DNA from 2 places in the Lysinibacillus sp. G01H genome. Region 2 is predicted to be linked to the other one. Evidence: riboswitches for the same ligand, from Rfam matches in the RefSeq annotation. Region 2 holds a riboswitch; the other holds the start of a gene.
The links. Region 2 has a riboswitch for S-adenosylmethionine ahead of PSR12_RS22375 (cyclase family protein). Riboswitches for the same ligand answer to the same signal wherever they lie in the genome.

Region 1 (8,250 bases), 740 kb from region 2:
GAGAACCAATACTCAAACTCACCAAAAGCTTTGACAGAAAGAACATTTGTTAATGTAAGTGCTACAGTTAATAACAGACTTAATAGCCATAAAGGAATCCCATCATACCAATATTGAATAATGGCAGCTGCTGCTGTTGCCTCTAAAGCAATGGCAATCACCCAGAAAAACCAGTACAACCATCCAATCATAAAACCTGCCCACGGACCAATGGCTTCATGTGCATAGTGAGCAAACGATCCACTCGTTGGATTGACTGCCGCCATCTCACCTAGCATACGCATAACTAATACAACGATAATTCCTGCAAATATATACGATAAAATTGCCCCTGGACCAGCTAGGTTAATGACCGAGCCACTCCCCATAAATAGTCCAGCACCGATTACACCGGCAATCGCAATCATCGTCATATGCCGCTTCTTTAATCCTCTTTGTAAATGCGTTTGTTGCCCCATATCTGTCACCTCTTTTAGTAGATTGCTTGATCGCTTACAAAAATCTTACATCTTTCATAACGTTGAAGTAATAGACAAACTGTAAAATTCTATACTTTTGTTTTATACATAATGTAAAATAGACTAAATATTCTTAAAATAATTTTTAAACGATTTTATGAGTAAATTTATAGCACTAAGCAGAAATTATTGAATATCAATCACAGAGATGCATGTCAAAAGGAGGGGCAAAAATGAGCTCATTTCAACTAAAAGTACTAGACGTTTTACAGAATAAATATTTTCAAAATGCAGAGGTAGTTGCAGGTCATGAGGGACTAACAAGGAGCGTTAAATGGGTACATGTACTAGAAATCATACATGTTGATAATTTTTTAGTTGGTGAAGAGTTAGTATTAACTACAGGGCTTAGTCTTCAACATAGTATTGAGGACTTTGTATCCTTTATAGAAGCCATCATTCAAAAAAATTGTGCTGCACTTTGTATTGAATATGGCACCTCTATTCAAACAGTACCTGAAGCGATTTTAACGCTTGCCAACCGCCACCAGTTTCCTATTATTGTTTTCCATGAAGCAGTTCCTTTCGTTCGTATTACACAGGATTTACATAGCCAAATTATCAATCAGCAATATCTATTGATTTCTTCACTAGAAGCTTACTCACAAACATTGAACAAAAATGCACTATTGGGACAAAACACGGATGATATTTTACAAAATATGTATAATGAATTGAAAATACAAATTATGTTTTCCATTAAGGGAAGAGAGCCTATCTTTTTCCCCAATATGGCTCATAAAAAGCGGCAGCAATTCCTAACATTGAATATATCGACTCAGCAATTTAAACATGAGCCTATTTTTCTATTTGATCAACATTATGCTGATTTATCAATTTATCGAGAAGATGGGCTTTTCTCCGAATTTGAATTATTAATATTAGATCGCACGGCAACAGCGTTGGCACAGCTTTTAATGCGAGAGTTTTATATTGAGGAAAAAAAGAATATTGAGGATGCTTCGATTTTAGCTGATTGGATTGATCAAAAACTGTCTAAGGAGGAAATTTATAAATTTATCGTTACACATTATGCTAACTATACACAATCTAGTGGCACTGTCTTTATTTTGGCTTCTCCTAATACATTGACAAAGGCACAGGAGGATGTTGTCTATAGTAAGCTTTATTACCGTAATCTGTTTGAGCAACATGGCTTTATTCCATTTTTATTTGAAAGAAAAAGCTATGTTATTTTTATTTTACTGCATACAAAAGATAGTAAAGCCATTCGTGATATGTTGAACAACATGTTTTCCTCCTTGGCCAAAACTGAATTTTATAAAAAGCAGCAAGCACAAGGTTATCAGATAGCTATTGGGAAGGTTGTTTGTGATGTAGATGAAATTCCTAAAAGCTATCAAACTGCACAAGAAACCTTATATATTTGTCGAAAAGTACAAACGTCCTCGTTCTTTTACGATGATCTGCATTTATATCATTTAATCTATAAATTACAAATGCAAGTGGATTTACAGGAAGTGATTTACGACTATTTACAGCCAGTTATTGAATACGATGAAAAATATAATAGTAAGCTTCTCGAAACATTGCAGGTGTATTTACAAACAAATGGCTCTAAACAGCAAACAGCGAATCAATTGTTTATTGTTCGTCAAACACTCTATCACCGCTTAAAAAAGCTTGAAAGTTTACTAGGTAAAAATTTTATGAATGGGCATAACCGCATTACACTTGAATTTATGCTACTAGCCAATTCATTGATCGAGGATAAGAGCTAGAAAAAAGTTGGCACGCTCAAAAGGCTATCTACCTTCCTAAGCGTGCCCTTTATTACCCTTTCACAACTACATCCTGATACAGTTCAGGTCTGCGATCATCGTAAACAGGGATTCTTCCACGTACTTCATCGACAATAGAAAAGTCTACATCGATCACCGCTATTTCCTCGTCCTCAGCACCAACCCAAAGTACTTCTCCCCAAGGCTGAATAATCATGGATTGCCCATTAAAATTTTCTACCTTTTTTGAAATACGATTAACGGCTATGACAAAGCATTGATTTTCAATTGCCCGAGCCTGTAGCAATGTTTTCCAATGGTCAATCCTTGGAGTTGGCCACTGCGCTGGTACAAATAATACCTTTGCTCCTTGTAATGCATGGGCTCGTAACCATTCTGGGAAGCGAATATCATAGCAGATAACACCAGCAGCTTCAATGTCACCTAGAGCAAAACGATTCATTTCATTCCCTGCCTCTAAGTAAAGATGCTCGTCCATTAAACGGAAAAGATGTGCCTTGCTATATTCCCCAACAAGTTCTCCATTACGATTAAAGGTATACATTGTATTATAAAATTTGTCGCCTTTCTTTGTTGAAACAGAGCCCCCTACAATATGTACATCAAGTTCCTTAGCAAGTTTAGCCAAAAAGGCCTTTGTCCGCTCACCATTGATATCTGCTAGCTCAGACAGTTTTTCCAAAGCATAGCCTGTATTCCACATTTCAGGTAACACAATAATTTCTGCCCCTTGTTTTGCAGCTTCACGAATCTTATCCTCAGCAAGCACAAAATTTTCTTCAACTTTGCCAAAGCCAACATTTAATTGAATACATCCGATTTTCATATCCATTCCTCCTCTAGACAATTAACAGAAAAAGTAATACTATTTGCTTCATATTCTTCAATAATAATTATTATATTCTGAAAAAGGTGATCATGCATGGAATTCTCTAAAAAACTACAGCAACTACCCACTCAATTTTTTGCAGCACTTGTACAAAAAGTAAACTTGGCTCTAGAAGAAGGGCGTGATGTCATTAACCTTGGGCAAGGAAATCCCGATCAGCCAACGCCTACTCACATCATTCAAGCATTACAGGAAGCGGCTGAAAATCCTCAAAACCACAAATATTCACCATTTAGAGGTCTCGCTGAATTACGCCAAGCTGCTGCCGACTTTTATCAACGTGAATATCAGGTAGAACTAAATCCAGATACAGAGGTAGCGATTCTCGGTGGAACAAAAATTGGTCTAGTTGAGCTACCTTTAGCAGTGTTAAACCCTGGTGACACGATGCTCTTACCAGACCCTGGCTATCCAGATTACCTATCAGGTGTCGTACTAGGAGATGTCAATTTTGAAGTGATGCCACTTTTTGCCGAAAACGATTTCTTACCTGATTATGATGCATTACCTGATGAAGTGAAAGAAAAGGCAAAGCTTCTTTACTTAAATTACCCGAACAACCCTACAGGAGGTACAGCATCACTTGCGTTTTTTGAAGAGACTGTTCGCTTTGCGAAGGAACACAATATTATCGTATCACATGATTTTGCTTATGGGGCAATAGGATTTGACGGTAATAAACCAGTTAGCTTCCTTCAAGCAAAGGGTGCAAAAGAAGTAGGAGTTGAAATGTATACATTATCGAAAACCTATAATATGGCTGGCTGGCGTATAGGCTTCGCTGTAGGGAATGCCGAGATTATCGCTGCTATTAATCTTATTCAGGATCATCTGTTTTGTAGTCAATTCCCTGCCATTCAACAAGCCGCAGCAGTAGCACTGACAGCTTCCCAACAATGTTCGGATGAACTACGAGCTACTTATGAGCGTCGCCGCAATGTACTCATTGAAGAAGCTCGACGAATTGGCTGGCATGTTACGGCTCCAAAAGGCTCCTTCTTCGCATGGCTTCCTGTACCACTAGGCTATACAAGTGAACAGTTTGCTGATCTTTTGCTCGAAAAAGCTGATATCGCTGTAGCAGCAGGTAATGGCTTCGGTCAATATGGTGAAGGCTATGTACGCGTAGGGTTGCTAGTTAGTGAGGAGCGCTTACGTGAAGCAATCCATAGAATCGAGCAATTACAATTGTTTAATAGATAATGATGAGGGCGTATCCTGTAGCTATCCCTAGCTACAGGATCATTAATATTTTTCAATTTTCCTTGGTTGCCCTAAATCATTTTCTAATGGATAAAATTGAGCATGACCTGTTTCATCATCCCATTTTCGAATATGTTGAATACCTTGTACCTCTGCCAACACGATGTCAGCAGTAATAACAGGGTTTCCCCCTTTTATTAAATGCCCACCCGATACAACACCCCATTGATCGCTCATAGAGCCATGGAAATGTGTCTCATATCCACCATCTCGTTTACACACCACACCTGAACCTTGAATAAATTCTAATGGTCCCTCTTTTTCCATCACATCACTAAAACGAACTTGAATTTGAGCTGTTTCATCTGGCACTAAATAAACAAAGCTACTTTTTTGAAAGCTGCCAATACAGCTTACAATTGTGGCTGACTCTATATTATTCTCTTCGCAAAGCGCTTCAATCCCTTCAATGATATCTGTTCCCGTTAGAAAACGAGCACTAATAACCTTACCAAATGAACCTATACCATAATTAACTCTAACAGACATTGTTATCCCTCTTTTGCGTCGAAATATTATAATTATATAAAAAATTTAAAAATTATTTATTGACTTACTATACCCTATAAATTATATTAGTTCTATCGGAATTACAAAAAAATATTATAAATCTCTTATCAAGAGTAGCTGAGGGACTGGCCCTATGAAGCTCGGCAACCTCCTTTTTTAAAGGAAGGTGCTAAATCCTGCAAACGAACTTCGTTTGATAGATAAGAGAGGACATCTTTTCATGAGCCTCTCTTAATTTGTAAGAGAGTTTTTTTATTTTCAAAAAACCGATAAAAACAATCTTGGAGGTATTTTCATGAAAAAGAAAAATAAATTTTTAGTAGGTTTAGCAAGTCTAACATTAGTAGCAGCTTTAGCAGGCTGTGGCTCTAAAGAAGATAGTAAAAGCCAAGCTGAAGGAATTGATGAAAAGAAAATCGTTGTAGGCGTCACTTCTGGTCCACACGAACAAATTGCAGAAGTAGCCGCTAAAGTAGCAAAAGAAAACGGGCTAGAAGTAGAGCTAAAATCATTTTCTGACTATGTTTTACCTAATACATCCTTAGCTGAAGGTGATCTTGATGCGAACAGCTATCAACACGAGCCTTTCCTGGATACATTTAATAAAGATCATGATACAGATTTAGTACCAGTGGGCAAAACGATTTTAAATCCAATGGGTATCTACTCTGAAAAATATAAATCCTTTGATGACATTCCTGACGGTGCAACGTTTGGCTTACCAAATGACCCAACGAATGGAGCGCGTGCCCTCTTTGTTTTACAGGAAGCTGGCTATATTCAGTTAAAAGATGGCGCAGACTTAACAGCCTCGATTCGTGATGTAGAAGAAAACAAAAAGAATTTAAAATTCATTGAATTAGAGGCAGCTCAAATTCCTAAACAACTTAGTGAAGTAGACGTAGCAGCTATTAATACAAACTTTGCATTAGAAGCTGGTATTAACCCTAAAGATGACTCTATTTTATTGGAATCTACTGATTCTCCATACGTGAACTATATTGTTGTACGTGCTGAAAATGAAAATGATCCAACAATTAAAAAGTTCGTTGAGGCTTACCAATCTGATGAAGTACGTCAATTCATCGAAGAAGAATTCAAAGGTTCAGTAATCCCTAGTTGGTAATACATTCAGGAAGCTTCTATAAAGCCGAAGAATCTGTCGAAATTCCTCTATAGGAAAACGAGCAGATTCTTGCTTTTTAGAAGGTGGAGAAAGGAGCAAACAGTCGCATGATTCAATTACAAAATATCTCAAAAGAATTCAAGTCTAAAAAAGGCATCATAAAAGCTGTGGATGGCATTAATCTTCATGTAAAAAAGGGACAAATTCATGGTGTAATCGGCTATAGTGGTGCTGGTAAAAGTACACTCATTCGTTGCGTTAATCTACTCGAACGTCCTACAGCAGGAAAAGTAGTGATAGACAATGTAGATATTACGACCCTTTCTCTTCAAGAATTACGTCAAACACGCCAAAAAATCGGGATGATCTTCCAGCACTTTAATCTATTAAAAACAGCAACAGTTTACAATAATATTGCAGTTCCCTTAAAGCTTCTAGGCTATAAAGAGGCGGAAGTAAAAAACCGAGTAGCTAAGTATGCTGAAATTGTCGGTTTAACAGATAAACTTGATAGTTACCCAAATCAACTTTCAGGTGGTCAAAAACAGCGTGTGGCTATTGCACGTGCCCTAGCACAGGAACCAGAGATTTTACTTAGCGACGAAGCAACAAGTGCACTTGATCCTGAGACAACGGAAGCCATTCTTGAATTGTTGTTAAAAATTAATCGTGAATTAGGCATTACGATTCTGCTCATCACACATGAAATGAATGTAATTCAAAAAATTTGTGATGAGGTTTCTGTTCTAGAATCAGGGAAAGTTGTGGAATTTGGCACAGCGATTGAACTTTTTGCGAAACCGAAGCACCCTACAACGCGAAAGTTTTTAAATACAATTTCACAACGTAATTTATCCCCCTCTCTTATTGAGCAATTAAATGTTTCAGGAAGTGTAATCCGTTTAACATTCCTTGGTGAAAGTACTGGTAAGCCATTATTAGCAGAAGTCACTAAGGTATACGATGTGCAACCAAATATTTTAACAGCAAATATTATTGAATTAAAAAACGGTATTGTCGGCAATATTGTGGTGCATTTACATGGCGAAACGCAGATTGTCCAAAAGGCGTTAACTTATTTTTCAGAAAATGGCGTGGCAGTGGAAGAATTAGGAGGTGCGTTCAATGAGTAGTATCCAAAGTTTCTTTACAGATTGGTCAGATGTTATTGGCAAAGCAATTATCGAAACATTTCAAATGGTCGGAATTTCATTGTTATTCTCCATTCTGATTGGTATTCCATTAGGGCTATTAATTGTTTTAACACGACCAGGACAATCCTTTGAAAATAAATTTTTCTATCAGTTTTTTAATCTATTTATCAATATTGTTCGCTCTGTTCCATTTATCATTTTATTATTCTTCATCTTACCTTTTACCAAGTTAATTGTAGGTACAACAATTGGTGTTAAAGGTGTAATCGTTCCGCTAGTTGTTTACACAGCTCCTTATATTGCACGACTGATGGAATCTGCGCTTTTAGAAGTGGATTCAGGAGTAGTAGAAGCCTACACAGCCATGGGTATTAAACGTCGCCATATCATTTGGCATGTCCTATTACGTGAAGCTCGACCATCTATTATATTAGGCTTAACGATTGCCACAATAGGATTAATTGGTGCAACAGCAATGGCAGGAATGGTTGGTGCTGGCGGTTTAGGTGACCTTGCCTATCGTTATGGTCATTTACGCTATGAGGTTGATGTGATGTATGCAACTGTCTTTATCTTAATCATCCTTGTGCAGAGCATTCAATCCATCGGTAACCGCTTCGCCGCGAAGTTGAAAAAAGACTAATAGGAGAATGAAGATGACAAACGAAATTTATGTAGAGAAAAATGGCTATATTGCAACGTTAGTATTAAATCGCCCGGAAAAACGGAATTCTTTATCAAGGGCAATGTTTCAAGCCATAGTAGACCAACTAGAGCTGCTCAGTGTAGATTCTTCCATCAAACTTTTAATTGTTCGCGGTGTCAATGAAGTAGCCTTTTCTTCCGGTGCAGATATTACCGAGTTTTTAGATGTTCGTTATGCTACAGACAATGCCAAAGCCTATAATGAATTGGCTCTAAAGGCGATCGATGCTCTCTATAAATTTCCACACCCGACAATTGCTATGATTCAGGGCTTAGCAATTGGTGGTGGATTAGAGTTAGCAAACGCTTGTGATTTTAGAAT
Region 2 (8,250 bases):
ATATCGGGGGTTTTATTATTCGCCACCAATCGTTGGCGCATACGCCCCTATACGGATTCCTGATGGTTATGCTAGCAGCAATTGTTACACTTTTATGGTTACTTTTCGATAACAAAAAACAATAACTCTCTGAATTTCATTTTGTATAAAAAAGTAGTAGAGAATGTGTATTGTTTGTTGATATGTTGTATCCTATAATTTACTTGAACCAAACGAGAATGATTATCATTATGATTTAAGGGAATACCCTTACTGTTTTAGTAAATCTATAGGAGTGAATAAAATGCGTAGAGGTCGATATTTTTCATTTGTAGTTTTCTTTGCACTAATATTCGTATTAAGTGCCTGTGGCTCAAATGAAGTAAAAGAGGATACAGCTACAGAAGAACAATCATCTAAAGATACAAGAATTGTAGAAGACGAGTTTGGAAAAGTAGAAATTCCTACAAATCCACAGCGTGTAGCTGCTATCTATTTGGAAGACTATTTAACTGCTTTGGATGTAAATCCCGTTGTGCAATGGTATCACCCATCTTGGGGAAAACAGGACTATTTAGGATTAGATGTTCCTGAGTTCGACATTACTGGTAGCATGGAAACATTATTACAAGCCAAGCCTGATTTAATCATTGTAGATGGTGCCGCAGACAAGGCAAAGTATGAGGAATACTCAAAGGTAGCGCCGACTTACCGCTTGAAAGAAGATATTCTACAAGATCCACGTGAAATTGCAAAAACAATAGCTGATGTTTTAAATATTCCAGATAAAGCAAAAGAAATGGTTGATCGATATGAGCAACGTGTTTCCGATTTAAAAGCAAAACTAGATGAATCAATTGGAGACGAAACAGTTGCTGTTGTACGACTAAATGTAGCAGATAATACATTAGCGTTATTTGGCATTAAAAATCGCTACTCTGGCTATATTTACACAGAGACAGGCTTAACACCACATCCATTAGCCCGTAATATGGCAGAGTCCCAAGAGGTCTTATCGGAAGAGGCTATCACGGAATTAGATGCGGATCATATCATCCTTTTCCCTTCAAACGGTACATGGGAGTCTAAAGAAAACCAAGAAGCCATTAAGTGGTTAGATAGTACACTATGGAAAACACTCCCTGCTGTAAAAAACGGGCATGTCTATATTGCTGATCGCACATATTGGCAATCTGGCGCAATCACAGCCAATTTGCTAAAGTATGATGATCTAGAGAAATGGTTCGTCAAATAATTTTCAAAAGAAAGCTCTTAACGAGGGCTTTCTTTGGTTTAGTGTTAAAAAACAAAATAATCAATAGCACTTTTGTGAAGGAGAAAATGGATAGGTTTTGTCACTCATCACTTCTTCACATTGAAATAAGTGCCTATCCTCTCTTTAATAGACTTTTTTGTTCCCTACTGCTAGTACGAAAGAAGAAAAGACACGTTAGCAGCATAGTTGATTGGAGTGGAGCCAGCGTCACTCCAAGGGGATTTAGCGTCACAGATGAGACCCTGGAGCGAACGTAAGTGAGTGAAGCGGCTCATCGGACGCCCCCTGGAAAGGACGCTGGAGGAGCGGAAATCAACCCCTTGCCTTGCTAAATGGGCTTTTTCTACTAGTCATATGATCTTTTTCAACAACATGAAGAACGCTCTTAATGAGGGCTTTCTTTGTGTTGTTATGCCAATTCAACAAAAAGGGGTGAATTATCAATGGGTAACTTAACACATGTTTATACGTTACAAAATATCTCTTATGCAATTCAATCATCAAAAAAGTTATTGATTAGTAGTGATTTCTATACACTTTTCATCGTAATGAATGGTAGCGGAAAGCTAGAAATAGATCATGACACCATTCATTTTAGTGAAGAAAAGTGCATATTGATACCGCCAAATAACACGGTTAGTATCCACATTCAAAGTGAGCACCTTTGTTTTTATCAATTACAATTCAACATTGTCAATCTCAGTAATAGTCAGAATTCACATAGCCATTTTACAAGTATCAGCGAACGACATCTTCTCCCCTTTTCACAATGTCATAGACTGCTAGAAGTCATCTATCAGAACCGGTTAGCAGAGGATGAACACACGATTTTTGAACAGCATGTGCACTTTCAAGAACTGATGTTATTGCTCTTACATCAAACCATACCCAAGCAGATGCAAAAAAATGATCGCCAATCTGTTGAACAATCCATTAACCATTTACATAAACATTATGAAAAGGAGTGGACGGTTGAACAGCTAGCACAGCTCGCTGACGTACCAAGATGGAATTATACGCGTATTTTTAAAGATATTACGGGACAAATTCCTCTTCACTATTTAACTAACATTCGTATTGAAAAAGCTAAGCAACTATTAATGACAACAAATGATCGAGTATTTGAAATTAGCCAATCTGTCGGATTTAATAATGAGTATTATTTCAATCGTCGTTTTAAAGAACATGTCGGCATCTCTCCAGGACAATATCGAAGAAATCAAGGCAGCCATCTACGTGTATTTGCACCATTCTTAGAAGATTTCTTTGTTGCCCTTGGGATTACGCCAATTGCTCAATTCAGTCATTCAAAATGGGGAAAACAAGACTATTTAGGTCTACAGGAAGTGCCAGATATCGATGTACAAAATAGAGAAATAGATCGACTCCTTTACTATAAGCCAACTTTAATTATGCTAGATTCTGGTATAGAGCGTTGGGAATCCTTTCATCATTTAGATGAGGTAGCCCCCGTCTGCCACCTCTCACACCCCGGAGAGAATTGGCAATCTACTTTATTTAAAATTGCAGATCTAACAGGAAAAACCTCTTTGATGCAAGACGTAATCCTACAATATGAAGATAAAGTACAACAAGCAAAAGGAATTCTTAGCAAATCTGTTTATGGGCAAAGTGTGGCATTTCTCCGTATTTCAGCCATTGGCATTACTCTATACGCGGGCCCTGAATGTGGCTATACGGGCCCCATTTTATATCGTGACTTAGGTTTAATGCCACATTCACTAGTATGGAGTATTCCGCACAATCAACGTAAAGTTCAACTGACATTTGCTCAATTGTTGCAATTAGATGCTGATCATTTATTTATTACCTTTGATAAACAACATTCCATTTATGAAAATGAGGAACGTGCTATTTTAAAAACTCCTACTTGGAAAAACCTAGCTGCCGTTAAAAGCAACTGTATCTATGAAGTAGACTTTTTAACATGGATGAATTATGGCATTTTATCACATAGTAAAAAAATTGATGATGTCTTGAATGTACTTGGCTAAAAGGAAGCTTACTTTAGCTTCCTTTTTAAATGTTTAGGACAAACATTGCACTGCTAATAACACCGAAAGCCGTTTGGCTACATAAGATAAGTTATCAGTTATAGGATAGGAGGAATGACCTTGTATTACAATCCTTATCCGTATTTTGTGCATCCCTATCATTATCCAACATCGCCTATCGCTAATCATTTTGCCATTAGACCCTTTTCGCAACACCTAGCAATGCCGACCAATAATCCTTTTCCACCTGTCGATACACACAAATTAAAAGCTTCAGCATCACGGATGAAGGCGATGATGCAGCAAGCCCAATTACTTACGGATAAAATAGATAGCTCCCAACAATTCGCACATGATTTAATGAATGCTGCTCAACTTTCAAATAAAACAGAGGTTGAAAAATTAATCACATCAACAGGCATTACGGTGAAATTTGAAACAAACTATACACCAGACAGTTTTATAATACGTCTTATTGATAATGATTGTTGTGGCGTCACCTTAAATTTGAATTGGTGAAAATTCCTAGTGAACTTGTAAACTATAAAAAACTATGCTAAAGTGTTTGTATTGTTATTTCTGAAAATTCTTATATTACTTTTCTTATCAAGAGAGACGGAGGGATTGGCCCGATGAAGTCTCAGCAACCAGCTAACAGTATGGTGCTAATTCCAATTGGCAAAATGATCAGCCTTGAAGATGAGAAGAAGAACTACCGTTGTTTCAAGCAGGAGTCCTCTTCTATTAGGGGACTCCTTTTTTATTTACCACTATTTTTTACAGAAAGCAGGGAAATCGATGTCTAATGAACTTTTGCAAGCATTGGAATTATTAAAATCGAAACAGTGGGTTGACTTAACACATACTTTCGGCCCTAATTCACCACATTTTTTTATGTTTGAGGACGCTAAATTTGAAACATTATTTTCTCATAAGGATGGTTTCTTCGCTCAACAATTCACGTTCCCTGGTCAATATGGCACACATATCGACCCACCCATTCATTTTGTGCGAGATACTCGCTACTTAGAAGAATTAGAACTAAAAGAGCTTGTTCTCCCCCTTGTTGTTATTGATAAATCACAAGAGGCTGCGAGCAACCATGATTTTACATTAAGTGTAGAAGATATTCTTAATTTTGAGGACAAGCATGGAGAAATTGAAGCAGGAACATTTGTTGCATTACGTACAGATTGGAGTAAGCGCTGGCCAGATAAAGAGGCTTTCAGTAATAAGGATGCAGATGGACATAACCATATCCCTGGCTGGGGTTTAGAAGCTTTACAGTTTTTACTAACAAAACGTAAGGTAAGCGCAATTGGTCATGAAACATTCGATACGGACTCTGCTGCTGATTTTCGTAAAAATGGCAAGCTAGAGGGCGAATATTTTGTGCTTGACCAAGACACCTATCAAATTGAGCTAATGACTAATTTAGACAAGCTACCTGCGAAAGGTGCTATCATCTTCAATATCGTACCTAAGCCAGAAAAAGCATCTGGCTTCCCTGTGCGCTCATTTGCTATTTTGCCATAACATAAAAGTCGGTATAGCGTATACCGACTTTTATGTTTGTCCATTTCTTTTTTTGAATAAAAAGTAAGCAATGAGCATCCCTACAATAAATAAAAGGATAAGATAGATACTATAATGAGTTAAATAGTATCCAACAAATCGCCATTTCTCTCCAAGCATCTTTCCTAATGATATAAATGTGAACGTCCAGATAAATGCCCCTATATAGGCAAAAAGCGCAAACTTTCTATAAGGATAATTATTAATAGCCGCAATATATGCTGTCAAATGGCGTACCCCTGGAATAAAATAGCCAATTAATAATAGGGTAGGTCCTATTTTTGTAAACATCTTTTTCGTAAAGTCAATTTTTTGCTCTGTAATATGAATTCTAGGGCCATATTTCTGCAATAACGGTAAGCCAAAACGATAACCAATATAGTAGCTTAAGGTAATGCCTCCAACCGCACCAATCATTGCACTGACCAAAGCAGGAATGTGTTCAAGACTTTCTCGGTAAACACTATAGCCTACATAAGTTAGAAACACCTCATCAGGAAGTGGCACCCCAACAATACCTCCAATTAGAATCACGATAATCCCAAAGTATCCGTAATGTTCAATTAGAGACTGCACGTGATGTGCCATAAATCATCCCACCTAAAATTTATTAAAATCTACCTGCTATATATAGTGTAACCTCAGCGCTCTAAATGACTTGAAGCTGACGTAAAGCAAAATTGATACCGCCATCCGTAGATTTCTTTGTAACAAAATTGGCAGCTCTTTTTAGAGCTTTACTACCATTTCCCATAGCAATTCCTACTCCTACATACTCCAACATATCAATATCATTATCCCCATCCCCAAAGGCAATCGCATTCTTAGGGTCAATATTAAAATGATCAAGCACCGCTTTAATAGCTATAGACTTCGAAACATCCTGCTGTAAGACATTCACTATATAAGGATGCCAACGCTGTAAAAATATATTCGAAAATTGGCTAGTATATCTTTTTTCTGCCAGCTCATCCGCATATAAACACATGAGGAAAACCTCTTCATCTACAATTTTTTCATTTATAAGTGGAAAAGCTCGTAAAGATAAAGTTTCTTGCATCGCTCTTAAAGCTACTGGACTTTGTATGCTATTCATGGATAGCTGCTCTGTAAAAAATGTTAGGCTATGCTGCTGTTCCTGTGCAAAAGCCTGTACATTGTGGACAATTTCTTTGGCAATCGGAGTTTTATGTATGACAAGTTCCTTATGTTTCACATAGGCTCCATTTGCTGTAATAAAGGTTTCAATCCCCAGCGCTTTTAACTCATAGCACATAGATAAGGGTCTTCCAGTAGCCGCTACAAGATGGATTCCCTTTTCTTGCAATAGCTGAATAGCTTGTTTTGTACTTTCTTCCACACAGCCATCCTCATAATTAATCAATGTGCCGTCTACATCAAAAAACACGATATTACACTTCATTTTGAGCACCTCCATTATAGTTATTTAGAACCAATTAAATTAAATTTATAATTTTTCTCCCTTGAAATATGTGAAAGTATTTTGACAAACTGTAAGCAAACTATACAACTTCCATTTACACCACCGATAAAAACTATTACAAGCGTATTTATAATAATATTTAACTAAAAATTCCTTGAATATTTTTATTTTAATAATTCTAAAGGAGTATACCAAAGAACACAAAATTGTTAAAATAAAAGATAATAACTTAAATACATTGAACGATAAAATCTTATGTATAAATAGAACAAAAGAAATAAAATTTTAGAGTACGCAAAGGAGTTGATTCTTATGGCATTTAACATTTACTACTATGAAAGTAGTGTGGATTGTAAATTTTGCAAAAAGCAGTTTACAACATATAAAGTTCGCCCTAATCGATATAAAATTATCGAAGAACAAACGGATTTCATGCCTGTTTACGATGGCCTAAACCCTTTGCTATATGAAGTTGCCGTATGTCCACATTGTGGCTATGCCTACCATAAATCTATGACACGGACATATGGACCTTTCATGCTACTCATTGATGAACTATACATTAAAGAGCTCCAGAAACCTATGGATATTTGTCAGGAACGTACAATTGATGATGCCATTATCAGTTTTAAGCTCGCCTATTTAGTATCCCGTGCGTCAATGGAAGAATCTCTTTTAATGGCGAATTTCGCTTTAAAAATTGCTTGGCTCTATCGATTAAAAAAGGACGAAGAATCCGAAAAGCGCTATCTTTTTGCAGCTAGAGACTTTTATAGTAAATCCTTTGCCTCTAATCAAGAAGGTGGAGAGAGAATTCAGTTTTTACATGCTGAATTGAGCCTTCGACTTGGTGATATTCCTGAAGCTAAAAAAGGATTTTCACGCTTAATTGCTGATCGAAATGTTTCGACAAAATATCGCAAGCTTGCACGCAATCGTTGGGAAAATTATAAATATGACGAACAACCTGTAACAATTAATGAAATCATTAATTAGTGGGACGAGGAGATGATTAACTATGTTGCTATTTCAAAGGAAAATTGATGTGAGAGAAGAGGATATATTTTCAGAGCTACATCATTTTTTATTAAGAAAAAATAATCGCTACCTAACAAACGATGAAGTTGTCGCTTTAACAGGCGTATCATCTGAGTTGCTTCACAAATGGGTAAAAGCAGGAAAATTAAAGAACTCCATTTTCCCTAATTTAGGGGCACCATGCGAACGATGTGGGCAGATTACGCAAGCTAAAATTTGCGTGAGCTGCTCTTCCTCCATTGTTGGTACATTAAAACAAGAAGAAAAGGATCGTGCATGGTTTAACCAAATTCAACGTAACCATGCAAGAGCAAGTACGTATCACTATAAATAGCATTCCTACATCTCCATCACTTGGAGGTGTTTTTCTTTTTTACATACTAAATTTAAACTAATTTTAAACAAATTCTTCCTAAACTTTAAACTCCCCTTCCTATAATTAAGTATCAATATAAAGTGAAGGGCTGATAATTAATGAGGAAAGCTAGGAAGCATAAGGTTTTATTAAGTTTTGCACTGGCAAGTTTAATAACAGTAAGTGGAGTAGTAAATGTCTCTGCTGTTGCCCCTGTAAATGAGGAGATTATTGAAAACGTTTCTGCCGTCAAACAAGCTAGGACTTCTAATGAAACATTACTTGATTGGAAAAAATGGGCGAATGACCATGCATATAGCCTGTCATCCATCCAGCCTGAAACGTTTAATGGACTAAAAATTCCCGCTAACAAATTTGAGGATTTAGAGATGCTAAAACCTTTATTACATGATAAACGTATTGTCTTTTTAGGGGAAAGCTCTCATGGAGTGGCACAATTCAATCTAGCAAAAACACGTTTAATACAATTTTTACATCAAGATATGGGCTATAATGTCCTTGCCTTTGAAAGTGGTATGGGCAATGTAATGAACGCTCAAGGACAAAT

Region 1: it holds a riboswitch for S-adenosylmethionine, as region 2 does, so the genes downstream of both, PSR12_RS02215 (MetQ/NlpA family ABC transporter substrate-binding protein) here and PSR12_RS22375 (cyclase family protein) in region 2, are expected to answer to the same signal.

What each region holds. Positions count from the first base shown of each region.
Region 1 is NZ_CP118397.1:460,601-468,850, reverse strand. Features, by position in the region: gene PSR12_RS02240 (amino acid permease) at 1-458, opposite strand, end outside; gene PSR12_RS02235 (PucR family transcriptional regulator) at 692-2,260, shown strand; gene PSR12_RS02230 (carbon-nitrogen family hydrolase) at 2,313-3,107, opposite strand; gene PSR12_RS02225 (pyridoxal phosphate-dependent aminotransferase) at 3,204-4,373, shown strand; gene PSR12_RS02220 (PPC domain-containing DNA-binding protein) at 4,416-4,922, opposite strand; SAM riboswitch class I at 5,045-5,150, shown strand; gene PSR12_RS02215 (MetQ/NlpA family ABC transporter substrate-binding protein) at 5,239-6,069, shown strand; gene PSR12_RS02210 (methionine ABC transporter ATP-binding protein) at 6,177-7,202, shown strand; gene PSR12_RS02205 (methionine ABC transporter permease) at 7,195-7,866, shown strand; gene PSR12_RS02200 (enoyl-CoA hydratase/isomerase family protein) at 7,880-8,250, shown strand, end outside.
Region 2 is NZ_CP118397.1:4,402,667-4,410,916, forward strand. Features, by position in the region: gene PSR12_RS22355 (MFS transporter) at 1-125, shown strand, start outside; gene PSR12_RS22360 (ABC transporter substrate-binding protein) at 284-1,234, shown strand; gene PSR12_RS22365 (helix-turn-helix domain-containing protein) at 1,699-3,270, shown strand; gene PSR12_RS22370 (YuzC family spore coat inner layer protein) at 3,385-3,789, shown strand; SAM riboswitch class I at 3,871-3,976, shown strand; gene PSR12_RS22375 (cyclase family protein) at 4,069-4,806, shown strand; gene PSR12_RS22380 (DedA family protein) at 4,837-5,433, opposite strand; gene PSR12_RS22385 (Cof-type HAD-IIB family hydrolase) at 5,495-6,268, opposite strand; gene PSR12_RS22390 (DUF2225 domain-containing protein) at 6,602-7,285, shown strand; gene PSR12_RS22395 (hypothetical protein) at 7,308-7,661, shown strand; gene PSR12_RS22400 (erythromycin esterase family protein) at 7,802-8,250, shown strand, end outside.